DNA from 2 places in the Paenibacillus sp. FSL F4-0125 genome. Region 1 is predicted to be linked to the other one. Evidence: riboswitches for the same ligand, from Rfam matches in the RefSeq annotation. Region 1 holds a riboswitch; the other holds the start of a gene.

The links. A riboswitch is a leader RNA that binds a small molecule or an ion and turns the genes downstream of it on or off. The one in region 1 is predicted to bind thiamine pyrophosphate.
Region 2: it holds a riboswitch for thiamine pyrophosphate, as region 1 does, so the genes downstream of both, NST74_RS02055 (ABC transporter substrate-binding protein) here and NST74_RS12575 (ABC transporter ATP-binding protein) in region 1, are expected to answer to the same signal.

What each region holds. Positions count from the first base shown of each region.
Region 1 covers NZ_JBBOZJ010000001.1:2,903,523-2,911,959, reverse strand. The annotation lists gene NST74_RS12605 (TIGR00266 family protein) at 1-654, shown strand, start outside; gene NST74_RS12600 (Fur family transcriptional regulator) at 927-1,400, opposite strand; gene NST74_RS12595 (S-layer homology domain-containing protein) at 1,722-2,384, shown strand; gene NST74_RS12590 (amino acid ABC transporter ATP-binding protein) at 2,447-3,199, opposite strand; gene NST74_RS12585 (amino acid ABC transporter permease) at 3,213-3,881, opposite strand; gene NST74_RS12580 (amino acid ABC transporter substrate-binding protein) at 3,933-4,769, opposite strand; TPP riboswitch at 4,889-4,992, shown strand; gene NST74_RS12575 (ABC transporter ATP-binding protein) at 5,324-6,022, shown strand; gene NST74_RS12570 (ABC transporter permease) at 6,012-6,776, shown strand; gene NST74_RS12565 (ABC transporter substrate-binding protein) at 6,773-7,795, shown strand; gene thiM (hydroxyethylthiazole kinase) at 7,836-8,437, shown strand, end outside.
Region 2 covers NZ_JBBOZJ010000001.1:455,544-463,980, reverse strand. The annotation lists gene NST74_RS02080 (HAMP domain-containing sensor histidine kinase) at 61-1,485, opposite strand; gene NST74_RS02075 (response regulator transcription factor) at 1,482-2,156, opposite strand; gene NST74_RS02070 (pyridoxamine 5'-phosphate oxidase family protein) at 2,305-2,724, opposite strand; gene NST74_RS02065 (MFS transporter) at 2,886-4,100, shown strand; gene NST74_RS02060 (hypothetical protein) at 4,181-5,632, shown strand; TPP riboswitch at 5,789-5,899, shown strand; gene NST74_RS02055 (ABC transporter substrate-binding protein) at 6,060-7,109, shown strand; gene NST74_RS02050 (thiamine-binding protein) at 7,781-8,074, shown strand; gene NST74_RS02045 (ABC transporter permease) at 8,071-8,437, shown strand, end outside.

The DNA.
Region 1 (8,437 bases):
GCATTTGCAATGCTGAAGGTATATCTGGATCCAGGCGAAAGCGTTAAAGCTGAAATGGGCGCTATGGTTGCAATGTCTCCCAACGTCGAATTAAAAGGAACCGCTGATGGCGGAGTTATGCGAGGTCTGGGAAGAATGCTGAGCGGAGAAAAGTTCTTCTTTCAGGAGCTCAGAGCTATCCGTGGTCAAAGTGAGGTACTACTGTCTCCTGGATCCTTGGGTGATATCCAAGCTATCGAATTAGATGGTTCATATAAGTTGTTAGTTCAAAAGGATGGTTTCTTAGCCGGAACGGAAGGCATTCAAGTCAATACCAAAATGCAAAATTTAACGCGCGGTCTCTTCTCTGGTGAGGGCTTCTTCATTGTAGAAATCAGTGGTAGAGGAACTGTATTCCTGTCCTCCTTCGGAGCCATCCACGCCATTAACTTAGCACCTGGTGAAGAGATGATTATTGACAATGGGCATCTTGTCGCTTGGCCAGATTATATGGACTACAAGGTAGAAAAAGCAGCCTCTGGCTGGTTAAACAGTTTAACCAGTGGTGAAGCGCTCGTCTGCCGATTCCGCGGTGAAGGTGTGATCCTCGTGCAAAGCCGTAACCCTGGAAGCTTTGGAACATGGATTAAATCCTTCGTGCCCACTCGAAGCTAATAAAAATGACATAGGCTTTCCCATAAGTAGGATCTCCTTTAACTGTTTAAAACGCACTGTAGCGCTTCTCCGGTTTTTAAGAAGCGCTGTTTGCGTGCAAATTAAGGAATATCTCCCTATAATTCAACTGATTTGTTGTGACATATAGATATTTCGCCGATTTATAGGGAGGTTTTCCCCATTTCCATTCATATCACTTTCCGAAAAAGAAGCTGCCCATAAGCAGTATTTACTACTTCTGAGACAGCTTCTTCTTTTAGTTAGACAGCGGCTTAAGAGACCGCTTTGTTTGCTTTTTCTTTTTTGCAGCCTGCTCGTTTACATGTGCCATAAGTACCTTTGAAATCAAGACGGTGATCCGTGACGTTAAAGCCATATTCACGTTCCACTCTTTTCTCCAGCTCCACCAGCCAGTCATCCTTAATTTCCTCCAACCTGCCGCACACGCTGCATATCAAATGATGATGCATGTGGGAATGATCGTTCCCGCGCAGATCGTATCGAGCAACTCCATCTCCGAAATTCATCTTTTCAACAATGTGAAGCTCGCATAAGAGCTCAAGTGTACGGTATACCGTTGCCAGCCCTAAATGCGGATAGCTGTTCTTAACAAGCATATATACTTCTTCTACACTAAGATGATCTTTCTCATTGTCGAGCAATATTTTCACTATAGCTTCACGCTGGGGCGTTAATTTATACTTTTGCGCCGCAAACAGCTGACTGATATTTGAAATTTGATCCATTTGATCTCCTACCTTCCCGGAATGATTTAACATCCGTATCCACTGAGACGCACCCATTTATGCATCAAAATATTAAACGTAAATAGTAATCGTTACGATATAATCATATCAAAAATAATCACGAATGAATAGAGCCTGACATCATTATAACATTCTAGCTCTCTTATCCAAAGTTCTTTCATTCATTCCTGCCTATTTTTCTGCCAAATTCTACTTTTTCGTGAAATTATATAGGTTTGACCGCAACCTTTCCATATTTTTCTGCGTTTAATTATTTGATAGCGGCCACGAGGCCTATCCATACAACGAGGTGAAATGACCATGCATATGAAAAAAAGAACGTTAGCCGCGATTACAACTGTTACCATTCTCTCCTTCTCTTTGGGTGGCCAAATATTTGCAGCCGGAAATACCTTTAAGGATATTGATAACATAAACGGTAAAGAAAAGATCATTTCTTTAAAGAATCAAGGCTTAATTAAAGGGGTTAGCGAATCCCAATTCGTGCCTAGCTCCAAAGTAACAACAGCTCAAGGAATTCAATTCATCTCAGGGGGTCTCCAGCTTAGCCTTGCGGCCATTGATTTCAACAAAGCACCTATTGCCAGCGGCTTGTTCACTAAAGTCAAAGATAATGCATGGTATGCTGAAGCGTTTATCAATGCTTACTACAACCATGTCAAGCTTCCCAAAGATATTGATCCTACCAAAACAATGAGCAAAGAAGAGTTCACGAATTACTTAGTACAAGGAGTCGAAGGCATTGGTAATCTGCCAATGATAAATATTGTGCCAGTAGATATCGCTGACGATTCTGCGCTCAGCCCTACCTATCAAGGCAGTGTTCAACGATCGCTTAAATACAAGATCAATAGCTTAGACGCTAACGGGAAGTTTAATCCGAAGAGCGAAATTACGCGTGCCGAAGCTGCCATTATGCTCTATAACGCTTTGGAATTTCTTAAGACCGGTATTAAATCCTAATCAATTCGAAAAAGCAGCGCAGGTATAAACCTGAACTGCTTTTTTTGCGTGTTGATCTTCTTCTATCCTTCTTCACCACTAATTCTATTCAGAAATTGCAGCGCACGAGGATGTTTCGGGTGCTCAAGGACTTCTTGCGGAGCCCCTTGCTCCAGAATATAGCCTCCATCCATCAGAATGATCCGGTCAGCCACATCGGCAGCAAATTTCATTTCATGAGTCACAATCACCATTGTCATTCCTTCTGCTGCCAACTGTTTAATAACTTTAAGCACTTCCCCCACCAACTCAGGATCGAGCGCCGAGGTGGGTTCATCGAACAATAGCACCTCTGGATCTACTGCCATAGCACGAGCGATGGCAACCCGTTGCTGCTGACCACCTGACAGTTGGTGCGGATAAGCATCCGCTTTGTCTGCCAAACCTACTTTACTTAACAACTGAAGGGCACGTCCGCGTGCTTCATCCTTGGATCGTTTCTGAACAGTCACTTGTCCCTCCATCACATTGCCAAGTGCAGTCATATGCGGAAAAAGATTATAGGATTGAAAGACCATTCCTGTTTTTTGACGTAACGCCAAAATGGACTTCTGCGGGATTTTCTTGTTTTCCGAGAAATTAATTTTAATATCGCTGAGTGATAAGCTTCCTTGATCAGGGACTTCAAGCAGATTAAAACAGCGTAAAAGCGTTGTTTTGCCAGAGCCTGATGGGCCTATAATGACCAGAACCTTACCAAGTTCCATCCTGAGATCAAGACCCTTTAATACCTGCAGCTCACCGAAGGATTTATGCAAATTAAGTATTTCAATCATCATAGTCCCTCCTTTAGCTCGCAGAGAAACGACTCAGTCGTTTCTCCAAGTAATTTTGCAGTGCTGACAACACTGAGCAAAATAGTAAGTAGAACAACCCTGCTTCGCAGTAGATCAACAGTGGCTCATAGGTGGTGGAAGCAACCTGCTGTGCTGTTCTAAACATCTCCGTATAAGTAATGGTCGCTGCCAGAGAAGTGTCTTTGACCAAGCTAATGAAGGAATTCGATAACGGCGGTATAGAGACACGGGCAGCTTGTGGAAGAATAATGCGTCGAAGCGCTTGCGCACGAGTCATCCCAACGGAGAAGGCCGCTTCCCACTGACCTTTATGTATCGACAGGATAGCAGCACGTACAATTTCAGATGAATAAGCCCCAACACTAAGTGTAAACCCAATGGTCGCGGCTATAAATGGGTCTAGTACAATGCCAACTGCGGGCAAACCATAGAAAATAATAAATAATTGTACTAACAATGGGGTTCCGCGAATGACCCATACATAAAAACGAGCGATTAGCATCGGAAGTACCCATGGGGATAGACGAGCCAGTGCAGTTAAAATCGCTATTATCAGTCCCAGTACAAAGGATATCAATGCTAAAGGAATGGTAAAAGCCACCCCCGCTTTTAACAGGGGTAGCAGTGAATCTAAAAAAATTTGTATTTTGCGGTCATCCATTTTCAGACATCCTTTTTAGCTCCAGGCTAGTTTAGCATCTGAAACCTTGAATTATTTTGAAACGTCAGCACCAAAGTATTTCTCAGAAATCTTTAAATAAGTTCCATCGCTCTTCATTTCAATAATTGCATCACTAACTGCCTTTACCAAGTCGTCGTTTCCTTTTAGGAATACAGCGGCACTTTCCGAACCATTAGGAATCTCATCCACCACTTTAATTTTCACTTCAGACTTCTGCTTTTTCAGGTCCAGATAAGACAATCCATCATTTACCGTTGCATCAATGCGGCCTGAGGTCAGTAAATCCACCGCTTGATTGAAGCCGTCTACAGCAACGATTTCAGCACCGTTCTCACGGGCGATTTCGGATAGATTACTGGTCAGAGATTGTCCTGATTTTTTACCCTTAAGATCCGCAAATGCTTTAATATCCTCATTGTTTTCACTCACAATCAATACCGCTTTAGATACGATGTATGGCTCAGAGAAATCATATTTCGCTTTACGCTCTTCATTAATGGATACTTCGTTAAAAATAACATCAAACCGCTTAGCGTCCAATCCGGCAAAGAGACCGTCCCACTGTGTCTCAGAAAATTCAGGGTCAACACCGAGACGCTTTGCTACTTCCTCTGCAATTTCTACGTCAAAACCAGTCAGTTTTCCCGATGCATCGTGATACGTAAAGGGTGCATAGGTTCCTTCGGTTCCTATCCGTAATTTGCCGCTCGCTTTAACAGCTTCCAAGCTATTTTTCGCAGTTGCAGCAGTTCCGCCATTCGTTCCAGCTGAAGAGTTCTTGGAAGTATCGGTATTCGAATTATTGCCGCACCCCGCTACAAACACCACGGTTAACACCATTAGAATAGTTAAACTGAGTTTTTTCATTATAGAATCCCCTCTCTTTACCCTTATATTGCCCATTCTTATAATAATTCTTCATAATATCCTCTCTTTACATCTCAGAAAGTTATGGTATATTTATAAACAAATTAAATATGGACCTGTTATTTCACTAGGGGAGTCGGCCGACTGAGACGGAGCTTTAAGCTTCGGACCCTTGGAACCTGATCTGGATCATACCAGCGGAGGGAAGTGGAGCAGAATTTTCATCCCATGCATTTTTTAGTCTTCCTATGCAGAATGAACTTTTTGACCCATTTGTTTCCCTCCGGAAATGAATGGGTCTTTATTTGTTTACTTTTAAATACAAAACTTAGGTATATGCTTTCGTTGCGAGTTTTGTACGAAGTTCCTCAAGAAGCTATGCTATACAAAACTTAGGCATATGCTTTCGTTGCGAGTTTTGTACGAACTTCCTCAAGAAGCTATGCTATACAAAACTTTTAGGAGGTTCGATCATCACGACAATCCTATCCATTCAAGACTTAGCCTACTCTTTTCCTGAGTCTAAACAGCTCCCTGTATTTGCAAACTTAACCATGGATATTAAGCAAGGCGAGTTTGTCGCTGTTATCGGGGCTAGCGGATGCGGAAAAAGCACGCTTTTCAAAACCATAGCAGGCTTGCTAGAACCCACTCATGGAAAAATAATGATTCATTCAGGTCGGCCAGCGGCATCTACTCGCTTAGGTCAGATCGCATACATGCCGCAGCAGGATTTGCTATTACCATGGAGAACGGTGCTCGACAACTGCCTTTTACCCTGGGAAATTAAGCCAAGGTCCACTAAACAACAGACAATTTCACACATTCGAGACCTGCTGTCACGCTTCGGTTTAGTTGATGTTGAGAAGGCATACCCTCATGAGCTATCCGGTGGTATGAAACAGCGGGTCGCATTTCTGCGCACGCTAGTAGCTGGCGGCGGTGGCAGTCTTATGCTGCTAGATGAACCGTTTGGAGCGCTCGACGCTATGACCAAACGTGAGATACACCGTTGGTTGTTAGAGCTTTGGGATGAACTGAACCAAACAGTGATGCTCATCACCCATGATCTCGAAGAAGCACTATTACTAAGCGATCGGATTTATTTAATGTCTGGAGGCGCACATAGCGAATTACAGGAGATCGTTGTTGATTTGCCGAGGCCAAGACATTACAAAATGAACTATGAACCCCGTTTTACAGCATTGCGGGAAGAGTTGGAGCGGAGACTGTATGCAGCCCATGCCTTTTAAAAAACAACTAGACAATTATGGCCCCTTCATTTTACTAGTGTTGTTCGTTGTTGCGATCTGGGAATCTGCTGTTCGTCTTCACTGGATTCCAGCTTTTATCCTCCCTGCTCCTTCTGCAATAGGTATCGCATTGATCGAGCATAAGCAATTACTCGGACAGCATTTATTGGCGACGCTGCAGGAAATATTAGTAGGTTTTGTACTTTCGGTTTTCTGTGGTGCATTGCTGGGTACTGGAATGTTCTTATTTCGACCGCTTGAAAAGGCCATCTATCCTTTCCTTATTATCAGTCAAACGATCCCATTAATTGCGCTATCCCCCATTTTTATTATGTGGTTCGGATATACGCTGTGGAGCAAAGTCGCTGTAGTTTTTCTGACTGCTTTTTTTCCAGTCGTTGTGAGTACATATGATGGGCTTCGTACAAGTGGTCAGGCATATAAGGATTTATTATTAACCTTTGGTGCAAACCGCTGGCAACTGCTTACAAAAACACAAATCCCGCTGGCGCTGCCCTCTTTTTTCTCAGGACTAAAGCTATCCATTGTGTACTGTGTAATTGGAGCAACCATCGGCGAATGGCTCGGCGGCAGCAAAGGACTCGGTTACTTTAGCCGAAGAATGGCTGGGAATATGCAAAGTGACGAAATGTTCGCCGCAGTATTTCTGTTGTCCGCGCTCGGTGTGACGCTGTTTCTGATGATAGCTCTGCTAGAAGCATTTTTTTTAAAGAAAAGAGGATCTAATCGATGAATACATTAATCATTCAAAAAAAATGGCTTATACCCTTATATCTCATCAGTTTTGTCCTAATCTTAAGCAGCTGCGGAAATACATCCAAAGTAAGTAATTCTTCAAATAGCGAAAACAAACAAACGCACAAGCTGACAATCATGCTCGATTGGTATCCCAATGCCGTTCACTCATTTTTATATGCGGCTGAGCAAAATGGTTATTTCCAAGAGGAAGGTCTGGATGTAGAGATCCAAATGCCGGCAGACACCAATGATGCACTAAAGCTTGTAGCAGCGAATCAAGTTGATTTAGCGCTTAGTTATCAGCCTCAGGTGCTTATGGCACGTAGTGAGAAGATTCCAGTACGTTCGATTGCAGCGATTGTAAGGCATCCGCTTAATCATTTAATGGTGCCTCAGTCCGGAGATATCCAAAGTCCTAAAGACCTTACAGGTAAACAAATTGGGTATTCTTCCATCCCACTTTATGAAGCCATGATTCGTACAATGATCCAGAACGACGGGGGTGACCCTAACGCCAGTAAACTAATCGATGTAGGCTTCGACCTTATTCCAGCCATTGCGACCGGGCAGGTAGATGCCATTATTGGCGGGTTCATTAACCACGAACAATTAATTCTCGAAAAAGAAGGGCATCCCGTTCACTCGTTTAATCCCACAGACTTCGGAGTACCCGATTATTACGAGCTAGTCCTTGTCGCCAGCGAGCAAGGGGTACAAAATTCTGAGTCCTACTTCAAAAAGTTTCTAAGCGCCATTACAAAAGGACAACAATTTGTACAGGATAACCCGGAAAAAGCGTTAAAGTTACTGCTTGCACACGAAGATGCGACCTCTCCACTAGATAAGGAAATAGAAGAAAAGAGCATGGAGATTCTTCTGCCTCTAATGAATGCAGGTGACCAAAATTTTGGTTATCAAGAGCCAACGTCTTGGGAAAAGGTACGACAGTGGCTATCCGACAATGATTTACTGTCTACCGACATCAAGGCTGAGGATGCTTTTATCAATCTTTAACCATTAGCTATTTGCTCATTAAACTTGAGGAGGAAATATCATGAGTTATCTATCCAAAGTACGGGAATCCAATCCACTGGTCCACAATATCACCAATATCGTCGTAGCCAACTTCTCAGCAAACGGGCTTTTGGCGCTCGGTGCCTCACCCTTTATGGCGGATGCTCACGAAGAAGTGGTGGATATCGCCGCATTTTCAGCTGCAGTAGTACTAAATATCGGCACACTGAATGACTATGCCATTCAATCCATGGTGCTCGCAGGACAATCTGCGAATAAGCACGGGGTTCCCTTAGTTCTTGATCCAGTAGGTGCGGGAGCAACTTCATATAGAACAGCTGTCACTCAAAAGCTAGTGAATGAGATGCAAATTACCGCTCTGCGTGGGAATGTGGCTGAAGTTGCCAATGTAATTGGTGAAAGCTGGTCTATTAAAGGGGTGGATGCAGGCGAAGGGGATGGCGATGTAGTCGTCTTAGCTGAGACTGCCGCGCGGAAGTTAGGTTGTGTAGTTATCATCACCGGAAAAGACGATGTTATCACCAATGGAGTTAACACCTACATTACTAGCAACGGTCACCCTATTCTAACGAAAGTAACGGGAACCGGATGTCTGCTTAGTGCAGTAGTCGGGGCATTTCT
Region 2 (8,437 bases), 2.4 Mb from region 1:
TCGGTAATTAGCATAACGTCCCAAGGTTAAGAACAAGGCGGCACGAAGTTTAAGTTTTGTTTAAATTTCATCCCGTGGATTGAAGATTACAATAGAGGTGCCATCTCCAGTGCTCTCCATATCCCACTCTAACTCCATATGCTTCATTAACAGATCCACGATGGACAGCCCTAATCCTGCCCCTTTGTAATCGGATGGACTCTGGATACCTCTGCCGTGATCCGTTATCAAAATAACGCGTTGCCCATTACGGGACTCCGTAGAAATCCCTACATAAAGACCACTGCTGGCATGACGTACAATATTCTGAAACAGATTATCAAGAATACGGCGGAACCAGACCTCATCCACCATCCAGAACAGCGGATCAGCCTCCAGGTCAATATCGATCTCGAAGTTCTCTTTTTCCCATACGGGGTACCAAGCAGCAGCACTTTCCCGCAACAAGCGCAAGACATCTTTACGCTCCTTCTTCAAAGTGATCCGTCCGCTGTTGAGGAGATTGTAGGATAAAAGATTCTCGATCAAGACGCTAAGATCTGCTATACGCTTATCCATTAGCTCTAAGGACTGTTGTCCTTGCGGGGTTAAGCTCTCCTTAGTCATTACATGAATGTGGCTGCGGATAACAGTTAGCGGTGTACGTAAGTCATGAGATAAGTTGGATACTAGACGCTTACGCAGCTCTTCCTCTTCGATTTCCCTCTTTCGACTTTCGTCAAGCTTCGCCACCATCGTGTTAAAAGCTTCCTCCAGTCTGCCAATCTCATCCAGCTTGCCCGTCATAATAGACTTAGGCATTCTATCCGGTCCCGTAATCGTCATCGCGGTTTGCAGCTGTAGTAGCCGTTTGCGTATTTTTCTAAAGAACAGCAAAGAAACCAGTGCAAACCCTCCAAAAAGTACAAAGAGCACAAAGTAATACAAAGCCCAAGCCCCGACTCCCCCATAAGCGCCTTTGTTGAGCAGCTTGTTTGGAATTTGCATTACCATAAAGCCTTTACCCGCATCCACTCGGTCTCCCATAAAGGCGACGATGGCTAAAGGATCACGCTTTGTACTTTCTTTCATAAAAAAAATAGCCTCAGCCGCCGTCCACTGCTCCGGAACTCCGCTGCCATGGTCCGGATTTCCTTCATCAGGTGTGAGAATCAACTGGGTCATTCCCTGCCCATCTACCCAAAACATAGTAGCCTCAGTGTATTTCCGGCTCAGTTCATATAGCCGCTCATTTATGCCTTCTGAAGAAGCATCTTCCAATTGAAGCGCCTCTTTATGCCACATGGTCTCCAGCGCTGCAACACTCGAATACAGAGAGGTGTCTACAGGTGGAGCCCCTTTAGTCACTTCATTAACCATATTGTAGAGAACAAAAGATAACGGCAGGACCACAGGGATAAAAAGCAGTGCAGAAACAATAATAAGCAAATATCCCGATAGCAAAGAGGAGTTACGCTGCTTGCGAATGCGCCCTAACCCCCTCATGCTCTTACCCGATATCCTATCCCCCGGACAGTTTCTATAATTTCGGGATTGCCCGGATCAAGTTCTAACTTTTCGCGCAAATATCGTATATGTACCATCAAAGTTTTATCCCCTTCGAGATAGGCTTCTCCCCAGACGGCTTCATAAATCTGCTCCTTCGTCATAATCTGGCCGAGATGACGCAGCAAATAAGAAAAAATCTGAAATTGCTTACCCGTAAGCATGACTTCTTCCTGTGTCTGAGCATTTATTACTCGGTTATCCCCTTCATATACGACTAGGTGTTTAAGCGTGAGCGAATCCTGAACAGATGCCCCATTCCGCCTGAGCAGCACTTCAATTCTGGCAGCCAATTCATCCGGATGAAAAGGCTTCGTCAAATAATCATCCGCGAATTCAAGCCCCTGCAGTTTATCATCAATAGAGGTTCGCGCAGAGAGCATCAAGATCGGAAGCTTAGGGTACGACCGCTTCAATCGTTGTCCGACAGTAAAACCATCCAGGCCCGGAAGCATTACATCCAGAATGGCCAATTGACAAGGCGCCGCTTCCTCCGTCGCTCCCTCCCCGCTCCGCAGCCAACGCACACTATAACCACGCTCACTTAAATCCGCAGACACGACGCTGCCGATTTCATGATCATCTTCAATATATAACAGAGTAACGGTCATGTATTTTAAGTCCTCCCCTGAGAAATTACGTAAAAAGTTGAAGTCATTATAACATGTTTTAACAGGTCACTCAGGGACTTATCTTTTAAAAAAGCCCTCCTAAACCCGTGGGGGATAGGAAGGCTTTCGGAATCGATTTTAAATTGGTTTAGGGAGTCCACACGCCGTGCTCTTTATTACTGCCAACATACTCAATACGCGTTGGAGTAAGTTCAAGAATCACATAATTAGGGTCATCAGGCCCAGTAAACCATGGCTCCAGCTCTTTGTTCCACACCTTTGTGCGCAGCCCTTCGTCCTTAGAAACGGCAACGGTGGCTTCAATTTCAAGCACGTCTTTGCTTCCGCCTGACTCATATCCAAGCAGTAGAAAAGCATTTGGATTATTCGATAATTCCTCCACCTTATGAGTTTTGCGATTCGTAGCTAAATAAATCTTCAAACCCTCATGGAAAATGGCCATGTAACGTACTTTCGGCTTATTTCCTTCTTCGATCGTACCAAAGGAACCGAACTTGTTGTCATCCAATGCTCTAATAATGAGTTGCTCCAGTTGTTTGTTATCCATTACGTAAATCTCTCCCTTCAAGCATGTAAACAAAAGTTTATATATCCAAGCTCACCGTTTGGATTTATCATAACAATGGTGCTTATTATAATGTACCCTTCCGGTTCACATTGAATCCGACCTTACTCCATAAACTACTTTCAATATAAGGAGCTTACTTCGTGAAAAAACTGATCTGGATCGGCTGTCTTTCCTACTTTGTCATTGGCCTTGCTCATGTAGTGCTGGGATCTATTCTTCCCGTTCTGCTACAGCATTATGACCAAAATTATAGTGCCGGCGGGCAATTAATCTTTAGTCAATTCGCTGGTTTTTTGGCTGGTGTGCTTGTCTCTCCCCTACTCAATCGCCGTTTTGGGAAACGAGGAGGCATCATTATCGCCACCGCTCTTCTCCTGACTGCTGAGATTGCGTATGCTTTTCTACCCCCTTGGGAGTGGATGTATGTCATTGCTGTTGCGGCTGGCTTTGGTTTCGGTATGATCGAAGCCGTCATCGGCACCATCATTATCGGAGCTGTGACAGAAGGAACCGCGATTGCGATGAGCCGACTTGAAGTCCTATTTGGGATAGGAGCACTTGTAATGCCTCTTATCGCCAGTCCGCTCATTGCTACCGGAGCATGGAGATTGGCATTCCTAATTGTCGCTGGCTTCTCATTACTTTCCCTCATTCTCTGGGGAAGAGGCCATTTTGGGAATCTGCAGCCCATACTGGACGAGCGAGCACCTCGCAAAGTTTCAGCATCCGCACATTCCTCGCAGTCCAGCACACAGCTTCCGTATAAAGGGAAACAATGGATTCTGCTGGGCATCTTCATCCTTTTCTTCTTTCTTTATGTAGGTACGGAGATGAGTCTGGTCAACTTTATGCCCGCCATCTTTATCGCCAAGCTAGGGATGACAGAATCTGCGGCGGCGCTGACAGTCACTTTCTTTTGGCTAGCTATGTCTACGGGAAGATTGTTTGCTGGAGTGATTGCAGAGAAAATTTCTTACCGTGTATATATTTTAAGTAGCTGTTTACTGACCTTGTTACTGCTGGCTCTTTTTCCGTTCACAGATAATCGATTAGCTGCATTCATCGTAATTATGCTACTTGGGCTATTTATGTCCGGTATTTTCTCCATAGCTCTAGTCTTCTCCAGCAAGATGCTACCAGGAGCCGAAGAATCAACACCCAGCATAATGATCGCTGCTGGAGGTGTCGGTGGAGCTCTACTGCCCCTATTTATGGGCTGGTCTATGGACCATCTAAAAGTGGCACAAACTGCTGGGTTACTTGCCGGTTTTGCCGCCTTCTTGTTCTTGCTGAGCATTGCCGCATGGCGGTTCCAATCCAGACAAGCAGTACAAAGAAAGAGTTCCAGTATTTAGAATGTTAAAATGGTATCAACCTAATCCTTTTAGGGTAATGTCATCTATAAGCATATTCTGAGCACAAGGATGGACGATGAATGGATAAGCTTTCAACTGAGCCTTTATTACATACTGCGCTTATGCAGTTTATTTTTCCCTTTTCAATAAAAAAGGGCGATTCTAAGAAGCTTATCCAACAACTGCAGGATGATGGCTTCACACGTTTTTTTCTGGATAATAAAGAGTTAGAAAATGCCTATTACGGAGAAGACCACTGTGTTTCCCATGAACGGATGGAGCGCACTTATTTACCGTTTGCTGCACACATTCTTTTTCCACGCAAGAAGGACGTAGACTCTTTCCGCCGCTTTTCCAGAGTCAATAATCTGGACTGTATTCTAGAGATTCCTCAGCAGTCTATATTTTTTAAAATTCTCTCGACGGATATATTCATATGTCCTTTTCAGCTTGGATTTGTGACGATACGTGTCCAGCTTGAGGGGGATTCGATTCCCATTAGTATTGCACTGGAATTCGCGGACCGCTTCCGGACGCTTGAGAATACCTTCGTACAGGATGACTACACCTATATCCATTGTGGAGAACAGACCTATGAGATGGTAGAGGATTTTGTCTTCCGAAATCTGGTGAATGGACTGGAGCCTTTTCTGGATCACTCGGATATCAATGGGGCTTATTTCGAGACCCTTCCCTTTTTCGTAGATGAAAGAATGCAGGTGCAAGCCTTTTATGGCTTTCAGAATGAAGGAGATTCTGATGAGATTAGTGTAAATATACGCTATCGCGCCTCTCAGCTTGATGGCATTGATCTGAACGGGAAGCCCTATGCCAGTGCCAGCGATCCAGCGTATATTGCGAACTATTGTCATGAGCATTCCTATAATCGTTGGGGCCCAGACACGTATTATATGATGAATGAGCAGACCTTTTGCTGTCTAACCCGAGCTGAACCAAAGATCGCTGTTAGCCTGGCCAACCAGATGTACGGGCAATATTATTACGGATTTCTACTCAATATTTTCCACAAAATTGTTCTGCTCAAGCTGGCAAATATGCATTCCCGACTACGCATAAACCACGATTATGATGAGATCGACAATTTAATCTACTCGATTAATAAATTCTCGGCAAAGTTTTATTTCTTGGAGCTAATTTCACAGTCGCAAGGACGGGAGATTTTTCTTCAGCTGCGTAAAGTATACGGGAACGACGCTCTGTTCGAGGAAGTAAAAGAAACCTTGACTGACCTGTTTCAGTATCAAGATAAGTTCCAGTCGAAGCGCCGGGATAATCTGCTGATGATCCTCACTGTATTTACGGTGGTAAGTGGGATTTATGGCATGAATCAAGTCATTGACGATCTGGATGGAAAGATTGAATGGAGTAAGATGGTTAGCTATTCCCCCTTTGAGTTTCTTGCTCTTTTCGTGATTATGAGCGGGATCATGGTCAGTGTTGTCCTTACGCTAGGTGCTCTGGTTACTGAGCTTAAGCGGCGTCATCGTAAGAAACATAAGGATCTGGATTAATGAAATCAGACAGATAAATTTGAAAAATCTAGGAACGTGCTACTAGACATTCCGAGAACAGCCGTCTATAATACACCGTATGCGAGAAATATAAGACATAAAGTATAGATGAAAGCTTATACTTACTTATATTTCACGTGGAAATACCCGTTAACTTCATAGAACCAGGGGTGCTGGAATTGGCCGGCTGAGATTGTATCCCACAAGATACTGACCCTTATACCTGATCTGGATAATGCCAGCGTAGGAATCGCCAATTGGTTTTGGTCCCTGTGACCTTTACTAACCTTGCGCCAAGCCAGCGTCCCGATCACTCGGGACGCTTTTTTTGTGTAGATCACAAAAGATGTAGAAGAAATGTACATACTACACTTTACGGTTCATGTTGGATGACGGGATCTGGCAACCTTAAAGGAGAGAAGAAGACATGCAAGTCAAGAAAGCACTCATGCTAAGCCTCACCTGTATGCTCATTCTTGCGATTGCCGGATGCGGCAGCAACAATGGGAATACAGCCGGAAACAAAGGAAATGCTGCTGATTCGAATGCAGCGACCGGATCAAATGCTCCGAAAGAGCTTACCAAAGTTAAGGTTGCACTGGATTGGACACCGAATACGAACCACACCGGTCTATACGTAGCCAAGGATCTTGGTTATTACGCGGAAGAAGGTCTGGATGTAGAAATCGTTCAACCTGGCGCAGCGGGTTCTGATACTATGGTTACCTCTGGCGAAGCCGCTTTTGGGATCAGCGCTCAGGAAGGATTGACTCTAGCTCGTCTACAAGGCGTTCCCCTTGTCTCGATTGCAGCCATTATTCAGCATAATACTTCGGGATTCGCCGCTCCAGTAGACCGCAATATCAAATCACCAAAAGATTTTGAGGGTAAAACCTACGGCGGTTGGGGCTCTCCTGCTGAAGAAGCAGCCATGAAGGCGATCATGGACCCTGTTGGTGGCGATGTGAAAAAGGTGAAGCTAATCAGTATTGGTGAAGCTGACTATTTTACCGCAGTCAAACGTGACATTGATTTCGCTTGGATCTTCTACGCTTGGACCGGTATTGAAGCCGAACTGCGTGGTGAGCCTCTGGATATGCTCTACTTGAAGGATTATGCGCCTCAGCTTGATTATTACACCCCTGTGCTGACCACGAGTGAGAAGCAGATTTCTGAGAATCCAGATTTGGTGAAGGCTTTCCTGAAAGCCACATCCAAAGGTTATCAGTATGCCATTGATCATCCGGAAGAGGCTGCCGCTACATTATCCAAGGCTGTGCCTGACCTTGATGCCGAGCTTGTCCTAGCCAGCCAGAAATGGCTCAGCCCGAAATACAAAGACGATGCACCCCGCTGGGGCGAGCAAAAAACCGAGGTCTGGCAGAATTACGGCGACTGGATGTATGATCTGAAGCTGCTGGATAAACCGCTGGATGCAGCTAGTGCATTCACCAATGACTTTTTACCGGCGGAGTAGACCGCACTTCCCAAGTTGGTTCAAGATTCGAAGCCGAATCTGCTTCCTGAATTACTTCGTTATCAAAGTTGGCTTTTTGAACTTACCTATTTCAATGAGAGTTCAAAAAGTCAGCTTTCAGAACCAAGAAGGTTGAGCGTTACTTGAGGAAGGAGGAACGGAGCGTAGTGATGTGCTACGTGAGTATCGGACTTCCCAAGTTCGTTCAAGATTCGACGTCGAATCTACTTCCTGAAAACACTTCGTTATCAAAGTTGGCTTTTTGAACTTACCTATTTCAATGAGAGTTCAAAAAGTCAGCTTTCAGAACCAAGAAGGTTGAACGTTACTTGAGGAAGGAGGAACGGAGCGTAGTGATGTGCTACGTGAGTACCGGACTTCCCAAGTTCGTTCAAGATTCGACGTCGAATCTACTTCCTGAAAACACTTCGTTATCAAAGTTGGCTTTTTGAACTTACCTATTTCAATGAGAGTTCAAAAAGTCAGCTTTCAGAACCAAGAAGGTTGAACGTTACTTGAGGAAGGAGGAACGGAGCGTAGTGATGTGCTACGTGAGTACCGGACTTCCCAAGTTCGTTCAAGATTCGATGCCGAATCTACTTCCTGAAAACACTTCGTTATCAAAGTTGGCTTTTTGAACTTACCTATACAAATTGAGAGGATTGATTATTGTGGCTAACACATTGCTAAGCATTCAAGTAATTCCTAAGACTCCAAACAATGAGGACTCCATCCCATACGTAGATAAAGCGATTGAAGTTATTCAAAAATCCGGTGTTAAACATCAGGTGAATCCACTGGAAACTACTATGGAAGGTGAACTGAGCGAGCTCCTGGAGGTTGTACGTCAAATGCAGGAGGCGCTGATCGAAGCAGGTAGTCCAAGCGTGATCTCCCAAATCAAAATCGCTCATAACCCTAACGGAATCAGCATGGATAAATTGACGGAGAAATATCGGCCGTGAGATCGACCTGGAAGCTAATATGGCCGCCCCTTGTGGCGGTCGTCTTCTTTTTAACCGTATGGCAGTTATCTGTTTCTCTATTCCATATCGAATCCTGGATTCTGCCGAGTCCTGCTGATATTGCTCGCGAATCCACAAGTAATGCCTCAGGTCTCTGGGCTCATACGATGGCTACGCTCCGACTCACATTAATCGGTTTTCCTATTGGTACAGGTGTAGGCTTGATCGTTGCGCTACTTTTGCATCTTTTACCTTGGGCTAGACGGGCTTTTTATCCACTCATTATTCTGAGTCAAAATGTTCCCTCTATCGCACTCGGACCACTGCTTATCATCTGGTTTGGCTTCGGCCTTTTGCCCAAAA